3 regions of the Neobacillus sp. NRS-1170 genome follow, and region 2 is predicted to be linked to each of the others. Evidence: predicted binding sites of a transcription regulator. Region 2 holds the regulator's gene; each other region holds the start of a gene.
The links. Region 2 encodes Rex, which represses fermentation and respiration genes when NADH is low (regulators of the CRP and FNR family bind a similar motif). Its sites were predicted from a motif close to TTGTGAAATATTTCACAA; they were not measured.
Positions count from the first base shown of each region.

Region 1 (8,276 bases), on a different contig from region 2:
TCCTTTGTTATTGTGCCGCCATCCAGAAGGGGGTAGATCGCAATTTTTTTGTCGGAAATCTTCTTTTGGATGATTTGACCGCTTTTAACCTGATAGAGGTCTGCTGATACCAGTCCGGATACTAAGGCTTCCCCTAATCCAAAACTGGCATCAATAGAGGTGACTTTCCGATTTCCCGTAATAGGGTCCGCTGTGAACATGATGCCAGATACGGATGGGAAGATCATTTCTTGAACCACCACGGATAGAAAAACCTGCCGGTGATTAAAACCGTTCTTCGTCCGGTATGAAATGGCCCTGTCCGTGAACAACGATGCCCAGCAGTGACGAACGGCATCAAGGAGTTGCTGCAAACCCCGTACATTAAGATAAGTTTCTTGTTGACCGGCAAAAGAAGCGCTGGGCAAATCTTCGGCGGTTGCACTCGAACGAACCGCAAAGGCTTTCCCCATCCCATACTGCTGCCACGCCTCTACGATGGCAGTCTGTACATCCCATGGAATGGATAGGTGCTCGATAGATTCACGAATTTTCTGTCCCAACCTACGAATTTCTTCTAGGTTATCTGCCTGAACTTGGTCAAGCTCGGTGAAGAACCCATCCATCTCTTTGCTTTTTCTCACGTGAGCCTGGTACGCTGATATGGTCACGCAAAAGCCTTGCGGCACAGGGAAGCCAGCCTTCGTCATTTCACCAAGGTTTGCGCCCTTTCCCCCAACGTATGGTAATGATTCTTTGTCAACTTCATTAAGGTGCAAAACGAATTTCTCCATTCCTATCACCCTTTCAGCTTAACACCACTGATATCAATTGTATTTTGAGTTTCAGTTTAAATGACCAAATTAAATGTTATCAATCGGGCTTTTGTAGGCTTTGCTGCTTGCAGCAAAATCCTTCTTTTAAAGGCAAAAAATGTTTTTTTTATAGGGTTGCAATTGATCTTCCTTTACTATCGATTACATCAGGCGAGGATATAAAAATAAAGGTCTTTCAGGAACTGGAGAACCTGCCGGATAGTTAGTTAATTGAATTTACTATGAGTCCGGAATATAATTATTCGATAAAATTTCGGATTAATCGCGGTGAACCTTACCACAAGTAAATGAGGTTTTTAATCGAAAAAGGAGAACTTTCAGAATAGCAGGAAAGGTTTAATGAAGAAAAAAGATTATGGGAAATAACTATTAAGGGAGCGCATTTCAAATTGAAATGCGCTCCTTTAATAGTAATATAAAAAAATTAGAACTTATGCTTAAGGATAGAATAATTTTTTATGAAGAGTATCGATTGCAAGTTCAATCTCTATTAAATCTTCTTTAGAAGCATTTTGTATTCGATTAAGGAAACGGGATTCAATTGCAGCAAATGCTTCGTTCATTACAACTTCCCCATCCTGCGATAGACGAACATATTGTTTTCGTCGGTCTTTGCTATCAATCATCTTTTCAATTAATTTCTTCTCACTTAACTTGCTTAGCTCACGACTAGTATTTGACATAGACATATTCTGACAATCGTTAATTTCACTAGGAGTTACAGGCTGACTAACTGTGATAAATTCAAGAATATTATATTGAACTTGCGAGATTGAATCTGGCTTTGCATTTTTCGTTAATTCATTTGTTACACGATGAACAGCAGCTGTAAATGATACGAGCTTGTAAAAAAGTTCTTTTTTGTTCATGATCTCACCTCTTAAAGACAAGATAACAAAATAGTTATCAAAAAACAATTATCAATTGATAATCAAATGTAAGGATGCTACAATTTAGTTATCAAATGATAATTAAGAGGTGCCTTATGAAAATGTTAATTATTTATACTTATCCAAATCATAAAAGTTTAAATTATGCTTTTTTACAAAACGTTATCAAAGGCAGTAAACAGAATCCTCATATTAAAGAGTTACAGGTGTTGGATTTATATGATGAGGGTTTTAATCCACTTCTGGTGTTTAACGAGCTAAAACGAAGACGAGATATGCATAGTGATCCTAATATTGAAAAATATAGACAGCAACTTACATGGGCCGATAAGATTGTTTTTATCTACCCTATTTGGTGGGGAAGACCTCCAGCGATGCTTTTGGGATATATCGACCAATTATTCGCTTCTAATTTTGCCTATAAAGATAAGCAGGGATATTTTCCGGAAGGGCTGCTGAAAGGAAAGTCGGTAATCTGTATATCTACCATGAAGGGGCCTGCGCACTATCCATTTTTTTGGTTGAATAATGCACATAAAATTCTAATGAAAAGAGCCTTATTTAATTTCGTGGGAATCAAGAAAGTGAAGTTCTTTGAATTTGGGAATATGGAAAGTCCAAAGGGAAACCAAATGAAAAAACTAGACAAGATTTTAAATTATTTTAAAAGACTAGTTCATTAAGATAACTCGATATCTCATTTAGATATGCCACGGAGAAAGAACCGTATCATAAGTGACGGAGAAAAAATCCAATCATTGTTGAGATATCTTGTTTAGCTTATCTTTTTTGTCTGGAATGCTTAGAGTATTCTATACGGAAAAATTTCTGATGTATGTACAAGAATTAAATTTGAATGAGGGATCATTATGTCAGTAGTGAACCTGTTAGCTTCTCAACTAAGTCGAAATGATGATGTGCCAAATATTGAGCTGGCACGTGAATTAGCTAATGTAGAAAATAATACAGGCATAGAAGAAATAATTGAAAACCTATCTAGCAAAGATAAAAAGATTCAATACTATTGGTTTTGAGGCATTTGAAAGAAGTATCAAAGAACACTTCAACGTTCTTGATACTTCTTTCTTCTTTTAATATGCAACGGAAAGATTTTGTCCATCTGAAGGTGTCAAAACAAAGCTTGCCAAAGCGTACGCAGATTCTCTCTTATGCGGGGTTTGTTTGTTTTTGGTCCAAGTGATGGCTTAGAAAAGTTAGAAGACTTGCTAGTATTGCAATCAATCCGCCGACCAATGTCACATTCATCAAATTTCCTTGATGGTAAACCATTCCACCTACTGCGGAACCCATGCCGATACCGATATTGCTTGCGACTGGCATCAGTGAAGCAGCGAGTCCTGTCGCTTTTGGTTGATAAATACCAGCAAGGTCAATCAAATAAAGCTGGGTAGATGTTGTTAAAAGGATGGCCATTAATGACATCAAGCCAATGTTAATCAATCCAAAGAGTAGATTATTTGTCGTCCAATATAAACTGATCAGAACAATTGCTTGCACAAGGAAAACCATTCGAAGGCGCCCGATCGCATTGTAGCTGGCAATTTTACCAGCGAGAATGTTGCTGAAAATCGAAATAAATCCGTAGCCAAACAATATCAAACTGATGGAATTACTCGGTGCTTCCATTCCATTCAGGATCGGAACAAGATACGTATAAACGGCATACGTCGCTCCAAATCCTAGAGATGGAATGAAAAACGCCATTAAGATTCGTGGGTGTGTCAACAAAGAAAATTGATCACGCATCGAACTGCGAAATTGACTGAGCTTATTAGGCAAAACGTAGAATGATGCCAAAAACGCAATTCCACCCAGAAAAGTCGTTAACAGGAAGGTTGCATTCCAGTTGTACCATTCAGCTATTACAGTGCCAATTGGTACTCCAACCACGTTTGCAAGTGTAAAACCACCGAAAACAAATGATATAGCAAGTCCTCGCTTTGCGTTTGGAATGGTTTCACTTGCAACAATCATGGCAAGTGAGATTAAAACTCCTGTTACAATCGCCGTCATCATCCGAAGTACAAGGAACATGATGTAGCTCGTCGAAATTACACACAAAGCATTCAGGATGATGAACGTTCCGATCAAAAACAACATCCATTTACGCTTAGGAAAATGACTTGTTGCGCTCATCACGAGTGGTGTGGCAATGGCAAAGGTAATGGCAAACGCAGAAACCAGTGTGCCTGCTTTGGCATTTGTTATATGAAGACCCGAGGAAATATCGGTTAAGATCCCGACGATAACAAACTCGCTTGTCCCGAGGACAAATGTTAATAAAGAAAGTGTAAAGATGAGCAACCAATGTCGCTTGGATAATTCTGTAGAGTACATAAATACCTCTTTTCTTAGATGAATGTAAATGTGAAACAAGGCAGTAAACAATTTAAACATCATACCATAAAACATTTTTACTAGGAAAGCCCATACTTTTTACCAGCCATTTATTATCTAGAATCTTTAAAGAGAAAGGTCAAGGAGAACCGTACTATAAGTAATTGAGGTTGGTTAAATGAATTACCTCCGAGGAAAACAAAAGGTTTATCTAGTATACTGAAGATATCTTTTTTCTATATTATTAAAATAGACTTAGATTGTAGTAGTCAAAAATAAAGTTCAAAATAGGAATGAATGGGGGTGGTGATATTGGCTATTTTTCAGTACGAAGTTTTTTTAGCGGTTGTTGAAAGCGGCAGTTTTACAAAAGCCGGCGAAAAGCTAGGGTTGTCACAATCAGGAGTTAGTCATAACATTTCAACACTTGAAACAGAATTAGGAATCGTATTGCTTCGGCGTAATCGGAACGGAATATCTTTAACAGATGCGGGAGAGCGAGTTTTACCGCATATTCGTCAGCTCATTCATCATGCAAAATTGCTTGAGCAGGAAGCGGCACTTATACAAGGAATCGAAGTAGGAAGCATTAAAATCGGGACTTTCCCCAGTTTTTCGTCCAAATTTCTTCCAGGTCTCATTCGTAACTTCATAAATAAATATCCTGGCATCCAGATAGAGTTATATGAAGGCGGCTACGACGATATCAAGGATTGGATCACTTCAGGAACGGTTGATATTGGTTTTTTAACGCTTCCTGTTAGAGAATTTGATACCATTCAATTACTAAAAGACGAATTATTTGTTTTAGTACCTGAAAATCATCGATTGAACACACTGAAACCAGTTAAAGTCAAATCAATACATAATGAATCATTTATTATGCCAAAAGCAGGTTGTGATCTTTTAATAAAGAGGCTCCTTAAAGAAAATAACGTACATCCTAATGTTATTTTTGAAATAGAAGATAACAATACAATTATTTCTATGGTTCAAGAAGGGCTAGGGATCACCATTATCCCAGAAATGGTCCTGCCGAAAAATACTCCTAACATGAAAGTGATTCCACTTGAAACGGTTTTGTATCGTGAAATAGGTATAGCGTTAAAATCTATTAAGCAAGCGGCACCTTCCATTAAGAAATTTATGGAGATCTTAAAAGAACATTTTAAACAAGACCAGAGCTTGAATAAGTAGGCCTAAAGAAGGCACTTCATTCAAGCTGTTTTGTTTATATCGTTAAGATTCCGCGAATGGTGATGGTAGCTGCTCCTGCTACTTTGATGACTGGTTCTGATTCATTCGGAATGACAGTCACGTAAAGCATTCCAGGTCTTCCAATCGCATCTCCTTGAGCGATTTTAAGATGTGTCGTCTCACCTTGAGGAATAACACTTTCTAAATAGAGGAAACCAGCTAATGCGCCGTTTGCTGCCCCCGTTACGGGATCCTCAGGTATGCCAATCCCAGGTGCGAAATCTCTGGTATATAAATCACATTCTTTCGAGGTGTTAAAAGTATAAAGGTGTGTCGTGCTGATATTATGTTCTTTATTATGCTTCCCTAAAGCCGCTAAGTCTGGCATAGCATTGTCAATGTTCATTTGGTTTTTCATAGGAACAAGTAAATGCCAGTTTCCGGTATTCGCCAGTTTGATTGGATAGGTTGGGTCGATGCTTTCTGGTTTGACGCCGATCAACTGACTAAGCTCTTCCAGGTCAATTGTGAAATCTTGTGTTTTTGGAGTAACTTGTGTCATTTCCACATCAATTATGTTTCCATTTTCTTTATGCCATACAACCGGTACTTTACCTATATTCGTTTCTAACACAATCCCACCTTTTTTCTCGGCTAGACCAAACTCAGTTGCCAAAAGCCAGGTTAACCCAACAGTTGCATGGCCGCAGAAGTTGATTTCTTCAGCAGGAGTAAAGTATTTCACTTTATAATCAATCTCCTTGTTATTTGAAGGCAGTAAAAATACGGATTCTGGTAAATTTAATTCCTTTGCGATACTTTGCATCTCATCTTCCGTTAATTTTTCTGCATCTAACACAACCCCTGCTGTATTACCTCCAAATTTTTCTGTTGTAAATGCATCCACATGATAAACTCTTAATTCTCTCATCATCTTAACTCCTTTCAAATATTTTTTGATACCTCCATACTATGCCTTGCTAATGCATTAGTAAAATGAACCTTTTTTATTTAATAAATCGGAAATACTAATGCAATTTAAACCTAAAGTTCATATTTAATTCATAAACATTGTGAAATGTTTCACAAATTGTATGCTATACTAACCCTGTTAACAGAAATATAGTAAAAACCATTCTTTCTAGAGAGAAAAATATATTTTTTAAATTGGAATGTGAAACATTTCACATTGTGATCAATTGGTTTGTTAAAAATAAAAAGGACTTACAATTCACTAGGAGTTGAACAGCATGAATGTATGGGAGCAAGTTTATAACCCAATGGGGAACATATGGATGTCAGCTATTTTAGCTGCCATTCCTATTATCTTTTTTATTGTTATGCTGACAGTTTTTAAATTAAAGGGCTTTATCGCTGGCTTCTTCAGCATACTTGTAGCAGGAACTTTTGCAGTCTTTATTTATAAAATGCCTGTTATTTTAGTTTTGATGTCAGCTATTTATGGAGTTTTAGCCGGTATTTGGCCAGTAGCATCAATTGTGTTTGCTGCAATTTTCCTTTATAAAATAACAGTAAAAACAGGTAAATTTGCAATTATAGAGAATAGTATCTCTTTTATTACAGCGGATCAAAGATTGCAAGTTCTTATAGTAGCATTTTCATTTGGAGCATTTTTGGAAGGAGCTGCAGGATTTGGAGCACCTGTTGCGATAACGTCAGCCATTTTAGTAGGACTTGGATTTAGTCCAATATATGCAGCTAGCCTTTGCTTGATTGCAAACATTGCCGGTGGTGCATATGGAGCAATGGGTATTCCAGTAACCGTCCCCGCTCTACTTACAGGTTTAGATGGGCTTGTTGTTGGAAGATATACGGCATTGATCCTTCCAATAATAAGCATTGTAATAGCATTCTTACTAATATTTATTATCGATGGGTTGAAAGGAATTAGACAAACATTCCCTGCGATTTTAGTTAGCGGTGTTTCATTTGGACTTACACAGGCAATTGTTCTAACTTTCTTAGGTGCTCAGTTAGCAGATATCTTTGCAGCTATTGTGAGCTTAGTAGCACTAGCACTATTTTTACAAGTATGGAAACCTAAAGAGATTTTTCGAGTAAATAAAGAAAAGGCAGCAAATATGCAGGTTAAGTACTCTTTTGGAGAAGTTGCTTATGCTTGGATGCCTTTTGTATTTTTAACCATATGTGTCACTTTGTTTAATCTATCATTTTTCAAAAATCTATTTATTCCCGGCGGTCCTTTAGAAAAATTAGTGTTAATGCTGCCAATTCCAGGATTAAACAACTTAGTTATTAAGCATGCACCAATTGTTCCGCAAGATACTCCATTTGCTGCAGTATTTAAATTGGATTTACTTTCATCTACTACTACGGCAATTGTCATTACAATCATTGTTGCAAGCATTCTTTTTCGCTGCAGCATTAAGCAGCTGAGAGACATTACAAAAGAAACTACAAAAGAATTATTATCACCAGTCCTAACAATTTGTAGTGTACTTGCTTTCGCTTATATTTGTACTTATTCTGGAATGTCATCAACACTTGGTTTAGCATTTGCATCAACAGGTGAAGTATTTCCTTTATTCTCACCAGTGCTAGGTTGGTTAGGAGTATTTTTAACAGGCTCTGTTGTTAACAGTGGTTCCTTATTTGCTCCACTTCAATCTGTCACTGCTTCACAAATTGGTATAGCACCTGAAACAATGGTTGCTGTCAATGTAATGGGTGGCACAATGGCTAAAATGATTTCACCTCAATCTATCGCTGTTGCAGCTGCAGCGGTTGGATTAGCAGGAAAAGAAAGTGATTTATTTAAAGTGACAATTAAATATAGCTTATGTTTACTTGTAATAATTGCATTAATCAGCTGGCTAATATTTTAATTATTAAATAGAAGGGAGATTTTTTACCATGAATAAAGAAAGAGTAAATCGTGTTGTACTAGTTGGAACAGGTGCTGTAGGTTGTAGTTATGCCTATTCACTAATTAACCAGGGAGTCGCTGAGGAACTAGTCTTAATTGACGTAAATG
Region 1 is NZ_JBITPF010000041.1:61,756-70,031, forward strand. It holds gene ACIFOT_RS19110 (phosphoenolpyruvate synthase) at 1-773, opposite strand, end outside; gene ACIFOT_RS19115 (MarR family winged helix-turn-helix transcriptional regulator) at 1,253-1,684, opposite strand; gene ACIFOT_RS19120 (NAD(P)H-dependent oxidoreductase) at 1,801-2,388, shown strand; gene ACIFOT_RS19125 (hypothetical protein) at 2,575-2,739, shown strand; gene ACIFOT_RS19130 (MFS transporter) at 2,873-4,063, opposite strand; gene ACIFOT_RS19135 (LysR family transcriptional regulator) at 4,370-5,260, shown strand; gene ACIFOT_RS19140 (PhzF family phenazine biosynthesis protein) at 5,295-6,191, opposite strand; gene ACIFOT_RS19145 (lactate permease LctP family transporter) at 6,511-8,127, shown strand; gene ACIFOT_RS19150 (L-lactate dehydrogenase) at 8,156-8,276, shown strand, end outside.
Region 1: the regulator Rex is predicted to act here: its motif matches at 6,332-6,349, upstream of ACIFOT_RS19145 (lactate permease LctP family transporter).

Region 2 (8,276 bases):
TTATTGAGCACTTGATCGGCATTGAAGCGGGTTCTGAGAATACGAAGGAAATCGTCAACATTATCGAAACCTTCCCGTTGGCGATTTTTGTAACAAGTATTGTGGGTCCAATTCTAGAAGAAATTGTATTTCGAAAAATCATTTTTGGTGCCCTTCATAAGCGATTTAATTTCTTTATCTCAGCAATTATCAGCTCTGTTATTTTTGCCGCAGCCCATATGGAGTTTCAGCATATCTTACTTTATTCGGCTATGGGCTTTACCTTTGCTTTTCTTTATGTCAAAACAAAACGCATCATCGTGCCGATCTTTGCGCATGTCACGATGAATACCTTAGTTGTCCTCGTTCAGTCTGTTTACCGGGAGGATATCGAAAGACTGATGCGGGAGGCCGAGGCGGTTCAAAACTTTATCGGAGGCTTTCTATGAGACGTTCACCCTTGTTTTCCGGATTGATTTACTTTTTACTCGGCGGTTTATTTACTTACTTCGCCGTTGATGAGGTGCAAACAAATGGCTGGGGCTTTTTCAGCTACCTGCTCGTTATCTTAGCCACCTTTGACTTCGGCTCCGGTCTAAAAATGATCACCCTTCACTTCAAATATAAAAACAAAGTGGATAAATGATGAAAGGTGTCAGGCACCATGTGAAAAATTCACAATGGTGCCTGACACCTTTTTTATTTGGAAATCCCTTGTTGTTTATCGAACACCATTCGTTCTTTGCCTAAGATAAAGATGAAGAGGAAGGCAATGCCTGCCGGAACGAGTGCCCATGTAAAGGTATGAACAATGGAACTGGAAAGGGCATCGGTGATTTTATCGAGAATCTGCGGCGGAATGTTCTTTCTTGCCTCTTCCGATAATAACGCTCGGGAATCGCCGAATGCGCCGCCCTTAGGCATCGGCCCCATTCCAGAAAACGCCTTTTCTAATCCCTCTTTAAAATCACTCCTTTGAATCGTTCCAAAAATTGTAATCCCAATGGTCATCCCTAGGGAGCGGATAAAGTTGCTGGTTGAGGTAGCGGAGCCCCTTTGATCCATCCCGAATGGATGAATCGCGGCCATGCTTAAAACGGAAAAAGAGAATCCTACTCCTAAACCAATGACAATCATATAAAGGGTCAAGATAGCCCTGCTTGTTTCTGGTGTAATCGTGCTTAACAGGATAAACCCGCCTATCAGGATGATACCTGAAATAAACATAATGTTCCGATAGCTCATTTTCGTCGTTAAAAAGCCGCCGACCTGTGCCGTCACAACGGAACCCAGCATCATCGGCAATAAAATAAGCCCTGAATTTGTCGCGCTTCCGCCATATACCCCTTGCACAAAAATCGGGATATAAACGGTTCCCGCCATAAAGGCGGCCCCGTAAAACAAGCCAACTAGTGTACTTCCAGCGAACAGCTGGTTTTTAAACATCGCAAACGAAATAATCGGATCCTTCGCTTTTGTTTCGACAAACAAAAAGATCAAAAATAGAACCCCGAAGCCCGTGAATAAACTAATAATCGTCGAAGAACCCCAATCATACTTTTGTCCCCCTAATTCAAGGGCAAACATTAAACAAACTACCGCGCCAATTAACGTCACGGCTCCCCACCAGTCAATCGACTGCTTCTGGTGAATCGGCGATTCCTTGTAAGAGATGACGATAAAAATCAATGATAAAATGCCAAGCGGGAGATTAATATAGAAAATCCAATGCCAGCTGATATGGTCGGTAATATACGCCCCTAACAGCGGCCCGAAGATACTTGAAAGCCCGAAAACTGCCCCGAACAAACCGCCCATTTTCCCGCGTTTTTCGGGTGGAAATAAATCGAACATAATCGTAAACCCAATCGGGACAAGAGCTCCGCCGCCTACCCCTTGAATCGCGCGGTAAATACTTAATTGCGTGATCGTTTCGGCTGTTCCGCAAAGGGCCGAGCCGGCCATAAACAATATCAATCCAAAAATAAAGAACCTTTTTCGGCCATACATATCCGATAATTTACCAAAAATCGGCATCCCGGCCATTTCCGCGACCATATAGGCGGAAACCACCCAGACGAAGCTTTCCAGCCCGCCAAGATCACCGACAATCGTTCCCATCGCCGTGACGACAATCGTGTTATCCATCGAGGCCATCAATATCCCCAGTAATAGCCCCGCGACAACCAAACCTAATTTACTCTCTTTTGCTACCATCCGATTTCTCCTTTATATCTTTGTCTTTGTTTTTATCGTTGCTTGTGAATCCTGGCTTAGATGCTCCCGATACTCCACTAAGCCTATTTGACAGCCCTGGCCAATCTTCACCTGATTGCCCCTAACAATATCTGCCGTTGTATTTTCGAGAAAAATTTCATCCCCTTCGATAACTTTCACTTTAAGAGTCCCAACCTCTTTTCCGAAGGGAAGAAGAGAGTTCTTTTTCTTTTTGACGGTTATTTTTCCCCCGCCAATCTCCTCCGCAGTGCTTTGGCCGTAGCGCAGCCCCACCTTAATCGTATCCGCGGTTAATAATCCCTTAATTTCAAAACCGCCGCTCGAATCGAAGGTTTCATATTCCACATCGCCATTTACTACGATGCTTCCCTTAATCGATGCTTGATCGCCGAAGAGTCTCTCTCCCACTTCGAGCAGCCCAAGGATCTTTATTTTTTTCAATTGCGCCCGGCTTCCGACTGAGAGCGTCCCCATGATCAGCGTTTCCTCAGCCTCGATATTCCCTTTAATCTCAGCCTCCCCCAAAATCTTTACTGAACCTGTTTTAACATTTTCGACCGCTTCACTCGTTCCATATACATGAAAAGAGGAGCAATCCACATTATTTACAATCGTCCCTTCGCCTCTGATGCTGATTTTATCGTAACGGCCGCCAGGGTAACTTCCTGAACCATTGATAATCAAGTTTGCGTCTTTTTTCATTTCCCTTCCCCCCTTATGCCTTTCTGATATCATTCACAACTGCATTTTTATCCTGTGAAAATTCGTCTGTGTACTCAACCACATCAATCTGACAGTTCGGTCCAATTCTGACCTGATTGCCCCGCACCACTTTCGCAATCGTATTTTCCAGGTCAATTTTGTCCCCTTCAATTAACTCCGTTTCTAATTGCGCTTTGAAAATTGGCTTGAATAAAGCTCCAATGAACGACCCTTTATGCTGCCTTACTGTTATTGTTTGCCCGCCAATCTCTTTTGCTTTGCACTCCCCATAAATCTTTATATCAACTTGATCTGCGTTTAGGAGCCCGCCGATCGTGAAGCAGTATTCTCCTTTAAAATACTCAGCTTCGCAGTCTTCCCCAACTGAAAGCATACCCCGAAGTTTAATCTCCTCACATTTTACGCTCCCGCCCACTGAAGCTTTCCCAGAGATCCTTAAATTTTTGACATTTATGTTCTTCTCAAATTTCGCGGTCCCTTCAACGGTCAACTTTTGGCTCTCGAATGTTCCTTTAAACTTGGCATTCCCGTTTACTCTGGCCATATCTGCTGTCACATTCCCATTGACCGTCCCTAATCCATTGCATTCAAATTCATGACATTCCACATCATTGTTGATCGTCCCTCTGCCATTCAATGTAACTAGGTTAAATTGTCCGCCGTTTGAAGAACCTAAGCCATTAATGGCCAAATCTCCTCTATTTTTCAATTCCATAAGGATTCTCCTTTATAATAATTTCGACTTAATTTCTTCCATACAGGTCATTAAGGAAACCTGCACGACAATCTTCGTTCCCCTCTCAAAATGGATCTCTTCCGCATTAATCAGTAAGAAACACGATGATACACCAAGTTTGCGGGTAATCAGGAGTTCACAGCTTTTTTGCTTAATCAGCGCGGCATTGTCCTTTAGCACCTGCAGCAGCATTTTCCCTTCATCCAAATTGATCTCCCCTGACTGCAACAGCTTCTCTAAAACATAAACTTCAAGCATTCTGGAAAAATTAAAATTTGGGCTGCCTTGGTCATTTTCCAGGTAAAAATTCATCACTGCATTTGAAACAATGTTACGTTTTATTAATTCATCCTTATCTAACTGCAAATCGCTTAGACTAGGAGAAAACATGTCTGCTAGTTCATCTAACGATAAATTTTCCTTCATCGTTTGAATTTTATTGATTCTTTCTAAGATTTTTTCCTTTGGAAAGAAGGTTTCCTGGCCGGTAAACGTGGATTTCCTTACAAACCATTCCTCCGGAATGAGGTCTTTACGCTTCCATCTATACAGCTGTCCATAGGATATTCCCGCCAGCTCTAATAATTCCTTTTTCGAAATTAACTCCTCGCTCATGATTAAAACCCCTTTCTGTGTATTAATGTAACATAACACTGTTACGTTGTAAAGATTCGAAAAACTTGTCCTAATAATAAAAGGGCCTTCCGCAAAATTTTGCGAAAAGCCCTTAAACATTTTATTCTTCGATTTCATCTGTTGGATTTGGATAATGCTTTAAAAAGTAAATCAGTGATTGCAGCTCGACAGCTAAATCAATGTGATGAACACGAAGCGAGGACGGAACATTTAATCTTGCCGGTGTGAAATTTAAGATTCCTTTCACATTTGCCTTTACAAGCCGGTCTGTAATCATTTGGGCGACCTGTGCCGGAACGGTTAAAATCGCGACTGATATTTGATGTTCGGTGATTACCCTCTCCAGCTCATCCAAATGATAAACCGGTACCTCACGAATCGTCGTTCCCATTTTTCCAGGATCGACATCAAAAGCGCATTCAATTTTCGTATTATTATTTTTCAAAAAGTTATAGTTTAAAAAGGCTGTACCAAGATTCCCCACCCCAATTAAGGCAACCTTTGTCAGTTCATCCTGGTCCAATGTTTTCCGGAAGAAGGTTAATAAGTAATTCACATTATATCCATAGCCCTTTTTCCCTAAGGCTCCAAAATAGGAAAAATCCCTTCGGATTGTCGCCGAATCAACCTTAACCGCTTCACTTAATTCTGCTGATGAAACTCTTTGCTTGCCGGAAGAATGCAAGTTTTTTAAAAATCGATAATAAAGGGGCAGCCGTTTGGCTGTCGCCTGTGGTATTTTCATCGTTTCATTACTCATAATCTCCCACACCCCATATAAATAGTTTTGTTAAACTAGTTCTGTTCTCTTAAAATCTCCATTTTTACCGCCCGTTTTCTCTACTAAATAGGTCGGTCCGATGACCATGCCTTTATCAACGGCTTTACACATATCATAGACAGTTAATGCACAGGCAGACGCTGCTGTTAACGCTTCCATTTCAACACCTGTATTACCTTTTGTTTTAACAGAAGCTGCAATATGTAATTGATAGTTGTCACCGGCCTGTTCCCACGAGAAAGAGATATTCACTCCCGTTAATGGAATAGGATGGCACATTGGAATAAGATCCCATGTCTTTTTCGCGGCCATCACGGCGGCAACCTGCGCAACAGCTAAGACATCGCCTTTTTTCATTTCATGATTCGTTATTTTTTCAAAAATTTCTCTGCTGACTGTTATGCTTGAATGAGCCAGAGCTGTGCGCGCCGTTTCTGGTTTATCACTGACGTCAACCATCTTTGCTCTGCCTTCTTCATTAAAATGAGTGAATTCTGCCATATAAACAATCCTCCGATTAAATCATACACTATTTTTCTTTCTATGTCTGTGAAACTTTGAACTATCGGTACATTTTTTTGTCCATGAGGTTTTCTCATCAGGCAAACTGACCCGCTTTATTGCCGGACCTTTGGGAATACGGTAAAATATTGAGTAGTATAGAGGTGAATTTTATGATTTTATTGCAGGTTAATCAACTACAAAAATATTATGGTGCTGACCTTATTTTATCGAATATAAAGCTGGAATTACAAACAAGAGACCGCGTTGCTCTTGTTGGCCGCAATGGTGCGGGGAAATCGACGCTACTGAAAATCATTGCCGGTCATCTGTCACATGATGGCGGGGAAATTATTAAACCAAAAGATGTGACCATCGGATATTTGGCACAGAATACGGGGTTAGAATCCAATTTGTCTATCTGGGAAGAAATGCTGACTGTTTTTGAGGAACTTCGTCAGATGGAGAAGTCACTTCGAAAGCTTGAAGAACAAATGGCCGATTCTGCAATTTTCGAAGACTCAAGTCGCTACGAAAGAATTTTAAAAGAATATGACGGGCTTCAAGTGAAATTTAAAGAGCAGGGCGGCTACCAGTTCGAGGCGGATATTCGCTCTGTGCTCCACGGATTAAATTTTCATGATTCTAATGCGATGATTGCCAGTTTAAGCGGCGGTCAAAAAACCCGGCTTGCTTTAGGGAAACTGCTATTAACCAAACCTGACATTTTAATCTTGGACGAGCCGACCAACCACTTGGATATCGATACTCTCTCATGGCTGGAGCAATATCTCCAGGGTTATGATGGTGCAATATTAATTGTCTCCCACGACCGCTATTTTTTAGATAAAGTCGTCACGCAGGTGTATGAGGTATCCCGGAAGCAGATTCAGCGGTTTACTGGCAATTACAGCTCATATCTAGATCAGAAAGCGGCCAACTATGAGCGCGACATGAAGCTTTATGAAAAGCAGCAGCAAGAAATTGCGAACCTCCAGGACTTTATTCAGCGCAATTTAGCCCGTGCCTCAACAACCAAACGGGCGCAAAGCCGGCGGAAAAAGCTTGAGAAAATGGAGGTCATGGACCGTCCATTAGGGGATGAAAAGTCTGCTTCGTTCTCATTTGAAATTGAGCGGCAGAGTGGTAATGATATTCTTATGGTGGATTCGCTTGCCGTTGGATATGACGGTGATGTGATTTCTGAGCGGATTTCTTTTCGGGCCTTTAAAGGTGAAAGTATAGCTCTGGTTGGTCCAAATGGAATCGGCAAATCAACGCTTTTAAAAACAATCATTAAAAAGCTGCCAGCATTGGACGGTACGATTCACTACGGGACAAACCTCTCGATTGGCTACTATGACCAGGAGCAGGCAGAGCTAAAATCAAACAAACGTGTCCTTAACGAATTATGGGATGATTACCCGTTGAAAAATGAAAAAGAAATTCGGACAGTGCTCGGCAATTTCTTATTTTCCGGTGATGACGTACTGAAAACGGTCTCGACTTTAAGCGGCGGCGAGAAGGCGAGGCTTGCCCTCGCGAAACTGATGCTCGAGAAAGCAAATGTTTTAATCTTGGACGAGCCAACCAACCATCTTGACTTAGATAGTAAAGAAATACTTGAGAATGCCTTAATCGATTACCCTGGCACGATTTTGTTTGTATCGCACGACCGCTATTTCATCAACCGTATTGCAACAAAGGTGTTGGAGTTAAGCCGTGAGGGCAGCTGTGAATATCTTGGGGATTATGATTATTATTTAGAAAAAAAGCTGGAACAGGAAGAACTGGCTGCATTAGCCCTTGCCGAATCTGTTAAAAAGGTTCAGATTGATATTTCAGAAAGAAATAGTTATCAACAGGATAAGGAAAGCAAAAAACTAGAGCGGCAGCGTAAACGGAAATTAGAAGAGATTGAATTAAGGATTGACGAGCTTGAAGAGGAAATTCAAGATTGTGAAGCGCTGTTATGTGAGCCGGATATTTTTCAAAATCACGAAAAGGTTTTGGAAATTAACATAAAAAGTGAAAAAGCCAAAGCTGAGCTCGAGCAATTGATGGAAGAATGGGCGGAGCTGGCGGAATAAATATAAAGTGATTGTTACTAAAAAGTGAAAACCGGACTGAATAAGTCCGGTCCTTTTTATTTTATCAACAATCCATTTACAAATTACCTTTTTTCCACAACCTTATGCACAATTCAAATGGTATATTTGCAAATAATCACTTCAGTTTTCCACATTATCCACAAAAAACACCGTTTTTATCCACACTATCAACAGGAACACACGTACTTATCCACATTATGTTATTAATTTTAATTTTCGAAAAAAAATTTATCCACAAAAAATACTAAACAAACGTTTGATTAGTTTTTTATAGCGATGAAAGACATCCAGTAATTCTGAAATAATGCTCTAAAAGTGGCTATGTGACAAAACGGTCGTGAAATCCTCTCAAAGTGTCCCTTAGAGTGGCTCTATGGGACATTACAGTCGTCGAATTCGCTCGAAGTGTCTCATAGATTGGCTCTATGGGACAAAACAGGCGTCGAATCCTCTCAATGTGTCTCATAGATTGGCTCTATGGGACAAAACAGGCGTCGAATCCTCTCAAAGTGTCCCTTAGAGTGGCTCTATGGGACAAAACAGGCGTCGAATCCTCTCATAGTGTCCCATA
Region 2 is NZ_JBITPF010000099.1:26,183-34,458, forward strand. It holds gene ACIFOT_RS30905 (CPBP family intramembrane glutamic endopeptidase) at 1-428, shown strand, start outside; gene ACIFOT_RS30910 (YdiK family protein) at 425-625, shown strand; gene ACIFOT_RS30915 (MDR family MFS transporter) at 679-2,196, opposite strand; gene ACIFOT_RS30920 (cytoplasmic protein) at 2,209-2,919, opposite strand; gene ACIFOT_RS30925 (polymer-forming cytoskeletal protein) at 2,933-3,655, opposite strand; gene ACIFOT_RS30930 (YhbD family protein) at 3,668-4,291, opposite strand; gene ACIFOT_RS30935 (redox-sensing transcriptional repressor Rex) at 4,413-5,072, opposite strand; gene moaC (cyclic pyranopterin monophosphate synthase MoaC) at 5,103-5,594, opposite strand; gene ACIFOT_RS30945 (ABC-F family ATP-binding cassette domain-containing protein) at 5,768-7,684, shown strand.

Region 3 (8,276 bases), on a different contig from region 2:
TTCGTTTCCACCTGTTCTCTTAATTGATTCGTGACCGCCATTGCATCATTCATACTTTTACCTGAGATAATGTCAAACCATGCATAATCTGTGAGATAAATGTGAGACAATACCTTTGATACCGAAGAAAAACCACTTTGAATTTCCTTATAATAAACTTCCTTTGGAAGTTCTTTTAAACGATCAATTATAACTCCATTTGCCCATACGTGGTAGTTGTACATTTTTAATGCTGGGTGTGTCATATTAAATTCCCTCCATTTCCACTTGTTTTTCGTATTGACATTTGATGCCACAATATATATATGCTGTTTTATTTATAATAATCCTTCTTCAGCTAACCTGCTTCGTTAGCACAAAAAGAAAATGGGATCGCCGCAGCCATCCCATTCTTCAACTCTTGCACCCGTTAGTTGAATTGCACCCCCTTTATTTTTTCCTTTTCAAATCTTTTCTTTATATAATCTGAAACTAAAATATGAGAATGATAGTCAGCATTTCTAACTAAATTAAATTGTCCCAAACCGTCTACTTTATAAACTATTTTTTCGAAACCAAGTATTGCATTGGTTCCTTTAATAGTTGTAAATTCTGATGCCTCTTTGTTAATCACCTCTACAGCATTAACAATATTTATTAAATAATAATTAGGAATTTTCTTTTCTCCTACAAAAACATTTGCATCAAATACCTGTATATCTTGAGGGCAAACATCCTGCAATATATCTAAAACCTTTGTTGAAACGACTATTAATTGACCACTGTTAGGTAGTACATCTGATAAATATTTTTCCGAACATTCAAAAACGATTTTTGGTGAAATGACAGCTTCGCTAATCACTTTACCTTGTCTAAAAACGAATCTATCTGTACTAGAACCCTTAATGTATTCACCAATTCTTTTGTTAGGGTATTTATCAGGAATTGCCCAAATCCAAAACATAGTATCACCTGCATTAAACGATATTTACTTAATAATATCATAGGTGTATTTCTTAAATTAATCTGCATCGTTAGTGCAACAAGAAAAAAGGATCGCCGCAGCAACCCTTTCTTAAACTCAAGCACCCGTTAGCCATCCATGCAGCACAAAATCAGTGCTGCACCACAGAGAATGAAAATGGTTAGGAAATGTCAATACTGATACTGACCTTAATCCAGTCAACTCTAATCCATAGACTTACTAATTAACGCTCTTCTCTTTTTTTTAACAATTAAGCAGGGTCTTCTTTAGCTTTGTCTTTTTTCGGAGTTAGAGAAGTTTATTTTCATAGTAGCTCAATAAAAAAACAGGATTACCGCAGCCATCCCATCTATAGCGACGAACCGTTTGTCTAATAAATACCTTCAGAAGCTACAATCGCAATACTCCATACGATAAATGTAAATGATATTGTCATCCATAAAGTATTAGTAGTCGTTTTCTCATCTTTTTTAACTTTCTTAATTACAGAAACTAGGTTAAGACAAAATACAACCGACAGAATTGGCATTAAAAACCAACCTATGTACAAAAATGGGATTGTCATAAATTTATCCCCCAAAAGCAATATATCTTTCTTAAAATCCTTATTCGACAATTATCCTAAATTTTCCTTTCTTCAACTAGCCTGCTCCGTTAGTACAAGAAGAAAAATTTTCACAAGCTCAAATTTTTTTTAAATAAGGTCCTAAATCTTACTGATAGTTCAATTTAAACCAAATATTGTATTCAACTAGGTTTTTATTTCAAACCCCATCCACTTGTCCTTTTTGTCATGAAGTATTCAAATCTTTTTGACTTGTTTGTGAACAGATTCATAAAGAACTCCAAATTTAAAATTAAGGAATTTATAATAACAACGTAAACAAGTTGATTATATTTTTAATCGCTTATGATACTTATTCAATAATTCACACTAAATAAGAGAAAGTGTTTATAGAAGAAAAATTAGAAATCGAAAATCATTCACTGGAGGAAATTATAAATGAGTATGTTTTGTTTCCAATGTCAAGAAACCTCAAAAGGAACAGGTTGTACAGTTGTTGGAGTATGTGGAAAAAAAGATGATTTAGCAAATATGCAAGATTTATTGATTTACACGATTAAGGGAGTCGCGATTGTGAATACAATGGCTCGTGAAGTCGGGATTAATCAAAAGAAAACAGATCAGTTTATCATAAATGGTCTTTTTATGACAATTACAAATGCAAATTGGGATAAAAATGAATTTTTTAATACTGTAAGAGAAGGATTAAAACTCCGGGAAGAAATTAAAGCGGCAATCAGAAATGCAGGGTGCACTTTAGACAACAATAGCGATTTTGTCACTTGGTATGGTGAAACAAATAATCAGCTTGAAATGAAATCTGCTTCTCATGAAGTTAGTATTTTAGCTACAAGTGATGAAGATATTCGTTCATTAAGAGAGTTAGTGACCTACGGTTTGAAAGGAATGGCTGCATATTTAGAGCATGCAGCAAATCTTAACTATGAAAATGAAGAGCTAGATGCCTTTATGCAAAAAGCACTTGCAAAGATCACAGATGATTCAGTAAGTATGGAACAATTGATTGAACTTTCAATGGAATGTGGAAAGTACGGCGTTCATGCCATGGAGCTTTTAGATACAGCAAATACATCAACGTATGGTCATCCTGAAATGACGAAAGTAAACATTGGTGTACGTCAAAATCCGGGAATTTTAGTTAGCGGTCATGACCTGAAAGATATGGAAGAGTTATTAAAACAAACGGAAGGCACGGGAGTAGATGTGTATACACATAGTGAAATGCTTCCAGCACACTATTATCCAGCATTCAAAAAATATGATAACTTTGTCGGTAACTATGGAAATGCGTGGTGGGAACAAACTCGTGAATTCGAGAGCTTTAACGGTCCTATTTTTATGACAACAAACTGTATTGTTCCACCAAAGGAATCTTATAAAGGAAGAATGTATACAACTGGGTCAACTGCTGCCCCGGGTGTAACCTATATTCCTAAAAATGAAGATGGTACAAAAGATTTCTCCGTTATTATTGAGCATGCAAAGAAATGCCAACCACCAGTAGAAATTGAAAACGGTGAAATTGTTGGAGGATTTGCGCATAATCAAGTGGCTCAAGTAGCTGATCAAGTTGTAGAAGCTGTGAAAAAGGGTGATATAAAACGATTCTTTGTAATGGCTGGCTGTGATGGTCGCCATAAGAGCAGAACCTATTATAAAGAGTTTGCCGAAGAGCTTCCAAAAGATACTATCATTTTAACAGCCGGTTGTGCAAAATATCGATACAATAAGCTAGATTTAGGTGATATCAACGGAATTCCAAGGGTACTTGATGCCGGTCAATGTAACGATTCCTACTCTCTAGTCATGACTGCATTGAAGCTGAAAGATGCATTCGGATTAGAAAGTGTAAATGAATTACCGTTATCTTACAATATCGCATGGTATGAGCAAAAAGCGGTTATCGTTTTCTTATCTTTACTTTACTTAGGTGTGAAAAATATTCACGTTGGACCAACATTACCAGCTTTCTTATCACCAAACGTGACGAACTTCTTAATTGAGAATTTTGGTGTAGGCGGCATTTCAAATACAAAAGACGATATGGAAATGTTCATGAACAGCTCAATTGAAATTCAAGAAAGTATATTAGTTTAATAATAGTCCTAATCCCGTCTGGGATGAAGGATAAAATGAATGATCAAGGGAAAGTCAGTGACTTTCCCTTGATTTTTCCGTTTATATATTAAAGCAAAATCATCTACTGACATTTAATTTAGATACATTAAAGGAATTTATCACTGAAAACACAAAGAATTTCCAAAAAATCATAGAGTTTTTAAAGTAAACTTAAAACAACTGACAATAGATTTGGCGGTGTTAAACCATTCTTAACGAATCACCAAGGAATGGGTTTTTTTATTTTTATTTAAATGCACTTAATAATGAGTTTGTTGAACAAATCTGCCTCTTACTTCTATAAAAAAAGCCAAAAAGGCAAGAATGCACCCGAAAACGGAACCCTTTATTTGCTTAATTGGGGATCCCAAAGTCGATTTCATTGTGTTATTTTATTGTGCTACTCCCTCTCCCTGGTAAATCCGAAATGCTGGAACAATCGTGTCTGAAACAATTTCTTTTCCTTTTTCACGAATAAAGTCCAATTTATAATAGGCATCAAATCTTTGACTGATTTCCGTTTTCACAAGTTCGGGCGGAGTGACGACGATGAATTGGAACTTCAGTTTTTCGGCAACTGCGAAGATCGGGTCAAGGACATGTGCCGATGCAGCTTGTCCGAACGGATTATCACAGACTAAAGGAACCCAGCTTTGATCTGTTTCGCTTTTAACCGATAATAACATCATCATCATAACCATTCGGGCTGATAACTTCTGTCCTCCACTTCCATCGGATTTCGTCTTAGAACCTTGATTAATTGTCTGCCAGGTTGAATAATGCTCTTTTTGCGGTTTCCCGTACATAAAGGCATTATCTGTCCGCATATTATAGACGAGCAGCTCTGGATATCGATTTCGAAGTGATACAAATAATATTTGCTCATCACTAATCAGTTGTTTAATTTCTTCATCTAGTGCTCGATTATGATCATCAATCATATCAAATTGTTTGGTAATTTTATTAATGGCAGCTACAAAGTGCTGCTTCAGCAGTGGTTCGATATCTTCAGCCTTTTTAGGTAAAATGTCTTCTTTGAGCTGGACGAGCGGAAAAGAACCTCGTTCATTTTTCAGCTTCATCTTCGCAATCATGGAACGAATGGCCTCTGATATGCTCATCACTTTCATGCTGGCACGGCTGGCCCAGAAGTTTTGAGCCTTTTCCGCTCTTTCCTTGTCGCGTTCTAATTGTTCCAATCCACTTTGTGAAAAACGTTTCATGTTTTTAACGATGGTCTGGATATGCGCATAATGCCTTGTATCCATATGGTCTAGTGTTGTTAAAACTTCATTTTTAAAACGAATCTCCCAATCTTTGCCTTCAATCGTGAGCTTTAAATTACGCAATGATTGATCGATTTTCGCATGCTTCTCTTGACCTTTTTCCTGAATAGCTTGATGGTCTTCGCACCAGGATATGATACATGCTTTACCTAGACTCTTAATTTGTTCTAAATCATTATTCGTAAATGCTGCGGCTTCCTCTTTTAGGATAACGGATAAGGTTAACAAATCACCTTCGAAGCCTGCAATATTGGTTTCCGTTTCTTTATGATGTTTCTCTGCCTGCTTTACTTCCTCTTTCGTTAATTTCGTTTGGTCTTTAATTTCTACTTCCTTTACTTCTAAATCAATATCTGCCCATTGTTCAGGTTGTTTTCCATGCTTTTCGACTTTCTTTCCTGACTTATCACGCTGTTCAATCGCGTGCTTTAAGGATGTTTCCGCCACTGTTACAGCTGTTCCTTGTTCCCGTTCTTCTTTTTCTGCTGTCTTTACTTCCTTCTGTGCTGTTTGCAGCATATTTTCTAATATACTCATGGGTTCATCTGGTTCTGGAGCTTTATTCCAATCCTGATTATAAGCATTGAGTTTTTTCTCTAATTTCTTTTGCTGCTTTTGTTCGGTTTCTTTTTTTGCTTGAAGAACAAGTAATTCTCTGGCCTGTTCTTCTTTTGATTTTTGGAGCTGTTTTAGCTCTTCGATACTACCATTTATCTCTTGTAAAAAATGTGGTGATAACCGAGGGACATCTTCGCATTGGTCTGCTTTTTCATCAGCAGGATAAACCGCTTCTTCAATAAAGAACTTAATCTCCTTTATATTTTGTTCGGTTGTAAGCTTCCATTCTACATACGTTTGATTCCACTGGTTTTGCAGTTCAACTGTCTTTTGGTGCTCTTTTCCTATTTCTTGCTGCTGAATGGTCAAGGCTTCCTGTTGTTTCTCTTTTTCTAGTTTTACCCGTTTATTTTCTTGATAAAGAGTCTTGTCTTGATCAAACTCCTCCAAGGTTTCTACATTTCTTGTAAGCTTTTCTATCCTGCCTTTTGTCTTTTCAAGCTGTTCTTTTAACCCCAGCTGTAATTCCTTTTCTTTTTCTTCTTGCGCTTTGATTTCCTGTAATTTCGTTTTCAGAGACAGAAGTGAGTTTTGTTCCTGATATAGAGCTTTTTCGATATCAATTGAAAGATCACTTGATAAAAAACGATCGATTTCTTTTAAAATACGACGTAAGGAGGCTTCTGTTTTTTCAATTTCATCGAGAGCATCTTTCTTTTCTTCTATTTGTTTAGCAATCTTTATTTTCCAGCTAGTGAATTGATTTTTATCACTTAATAGCTCTTTCTCGGTTCCATTAATAATCACAAACGATGGCTGGTGATGTTCGCTGTTCATTTCCTCACGCAAGAAAATCGGAACAGGACTTTTAAACATCCTACCGGTAAGAACCTGCTGATTAATCTTTTGCCATTGCTGCCCGCTTACGACCAACCCGTATGGAAGGAGCGGATACGTATGAAGGGTATGCGCCATTTCCTCTGGACGTAAGGATTGGAGAAATTGGGTTCCATAAAACACATCAATTCCAGTCTTCTCATCTATCCATTCCTTTAATTCTTTCACGTCTTTATTTGCGATCCAGAAGGGCTCATCGTTTAAGGAATGGTCGAGTTGTGTTACCCATAATTCTTTTTTAATCTGTTCAGCTTGTCCTCGGTTATTACCTAGTATTTCTTCTATTTGTATTGCATATTTCGATAAGAGCGAGTGAGTAAACCGCGCTGTGACATCATCTATTAAACCAAGAAGCTTTTCTAATAGTTTTGCCTCTTTTTGCTTTTGCTCTTCATTTGCTTTGTTTAAATCTTCACATTTTTCTTCTGAAAACTGAATGGATTGGACGAGCGTACCATGCGAAGTGGCAAGCTGATTTTGCTTCTCACTAGATTCTTTATCTTTTGCTTGCAACTCTACTAATCTAGCCTTTTTGTCTTCAATTTGTTTAAAAAGACTCTCGATCAATCCCCTTAAGTCATAGGTTAAGCGGTCGCCAAATTCTTGGATAAGTGCCACTTCCTTAGACTCAAAAGTATGCATTTGTGTATACAGAAAATCAATTTCCGTACTTAGCTGAGCAATCTCTTTTGTCTTTTGTTTATCCTGTTGAGCTAACTCTGTTCCTTTTTTCTTTAAGAACTTTTGAAACCCCAAATACTGCTTAACAGCTTCTTGTATCGATAGATAGGATTGCTCCCATTGCTTTTTAGCTTCTTGCTTGATTTCATCCATTCTTTGATTTACTTGCTCTAAGCCGCTATTTTGTTCCAATGTCGCTATCTGCTGAGAAAGGGAGCGAATCGTTTGTTCATTTTCACTCCACTCTTTTAATAATAACTGAAAGACCAATTGTTCTTTTCGTTCCTGTTTCTCTTTAACGATCGCTTGGATGGAGGTATGTTTCTCCCTTTCTTCCACTAATTTCTTATCCCAATTCATGACCTCTCTGTGAGCTTTTGCAAACTCTAAATTATCATTTTGGTAACGTAAATCCGCTTGTCTTACAGTTAATTTCTCCATGTCTTTCTCTAAGGTAAGCAGCGTTTCCTCTTCCGATTGCTTCAAATGCTCTAAGGCACCAAGCAGTTGCCTGCCTGCCTGTATACTGGCATGAACAATTTCTTTATGTTCCGCTCCTTTAGCTAAGTGCTCTTCAAATGGGACAATGTCTTCTAAAAACTCTTTATGGGCTTGCTCCCTTTTTAAGAGAACTGGCAGATCCTTAGCAATACTTGCCTGGCTCTTAAAAATCTCAACAAGATCGTTCTTTTGATGTTCGGTCCGATGTAAGACTTGACTAACAGTAGGTATGATTCGTTTTTGGAAAAGAGAATGATCATCCTCAGCTCCCTCGAAGTATTTGCCAACTCCGCCTTCATCCTTGTTAATGTCCTTCATAATATCCCAGTCTTTACGATTAATTCCATATGTATCTAGGATGCGATAGTGCTTCTTCGTGTCTCGGTAAACGTCATATCCATTCCATTTTAAATAGTCCTTCAAGCTTTCGGTTTCAGCAACCTCATCATTTTCATAGAGTGGAATATGTTCAAGAGCTGCCTCTTCTTTCCGTTCAAATTCTCTTGTATAAAATGTAATATTAGGGAGGATTTTTGCTTCCTGTTCCAATGTTTTACTTTCATTTCCACTTTCTTCACTCAATGAGACCCGCTGCTCAGCTGAGAACATTCCTCCCGTTACTAGATGCCGCTGGTCAGCACCGTCCAATTCCCATTGAATAAGAACATGAAAGGTATATGGAATA
Region 3 is NZ_JBITPF010000003.1:65,463-73,738, reverse strand. It holds gene ACIFOT_RS00290 (DinB family protein) at 1-245, opposite strand, end outside; gene ACIFOT_RS00285 (imm11 family protein) at 410-943, opposite strand; gene ACIFOT_RS00280 (hypothetical protein) at 1,335-1,529, opposite strand; gene hcp (hydroxylamine reductase) at 1,974-3,647, shown strand; gene ACIFOT_RS00270 (hypothetical protein) at 4,061-8,276, opposite strand, start outside.
Region 3: the regulator Rex is predicted to act here: its motif matches at 1,786-1,803, upstream of hcp (hydroxylamine reductase).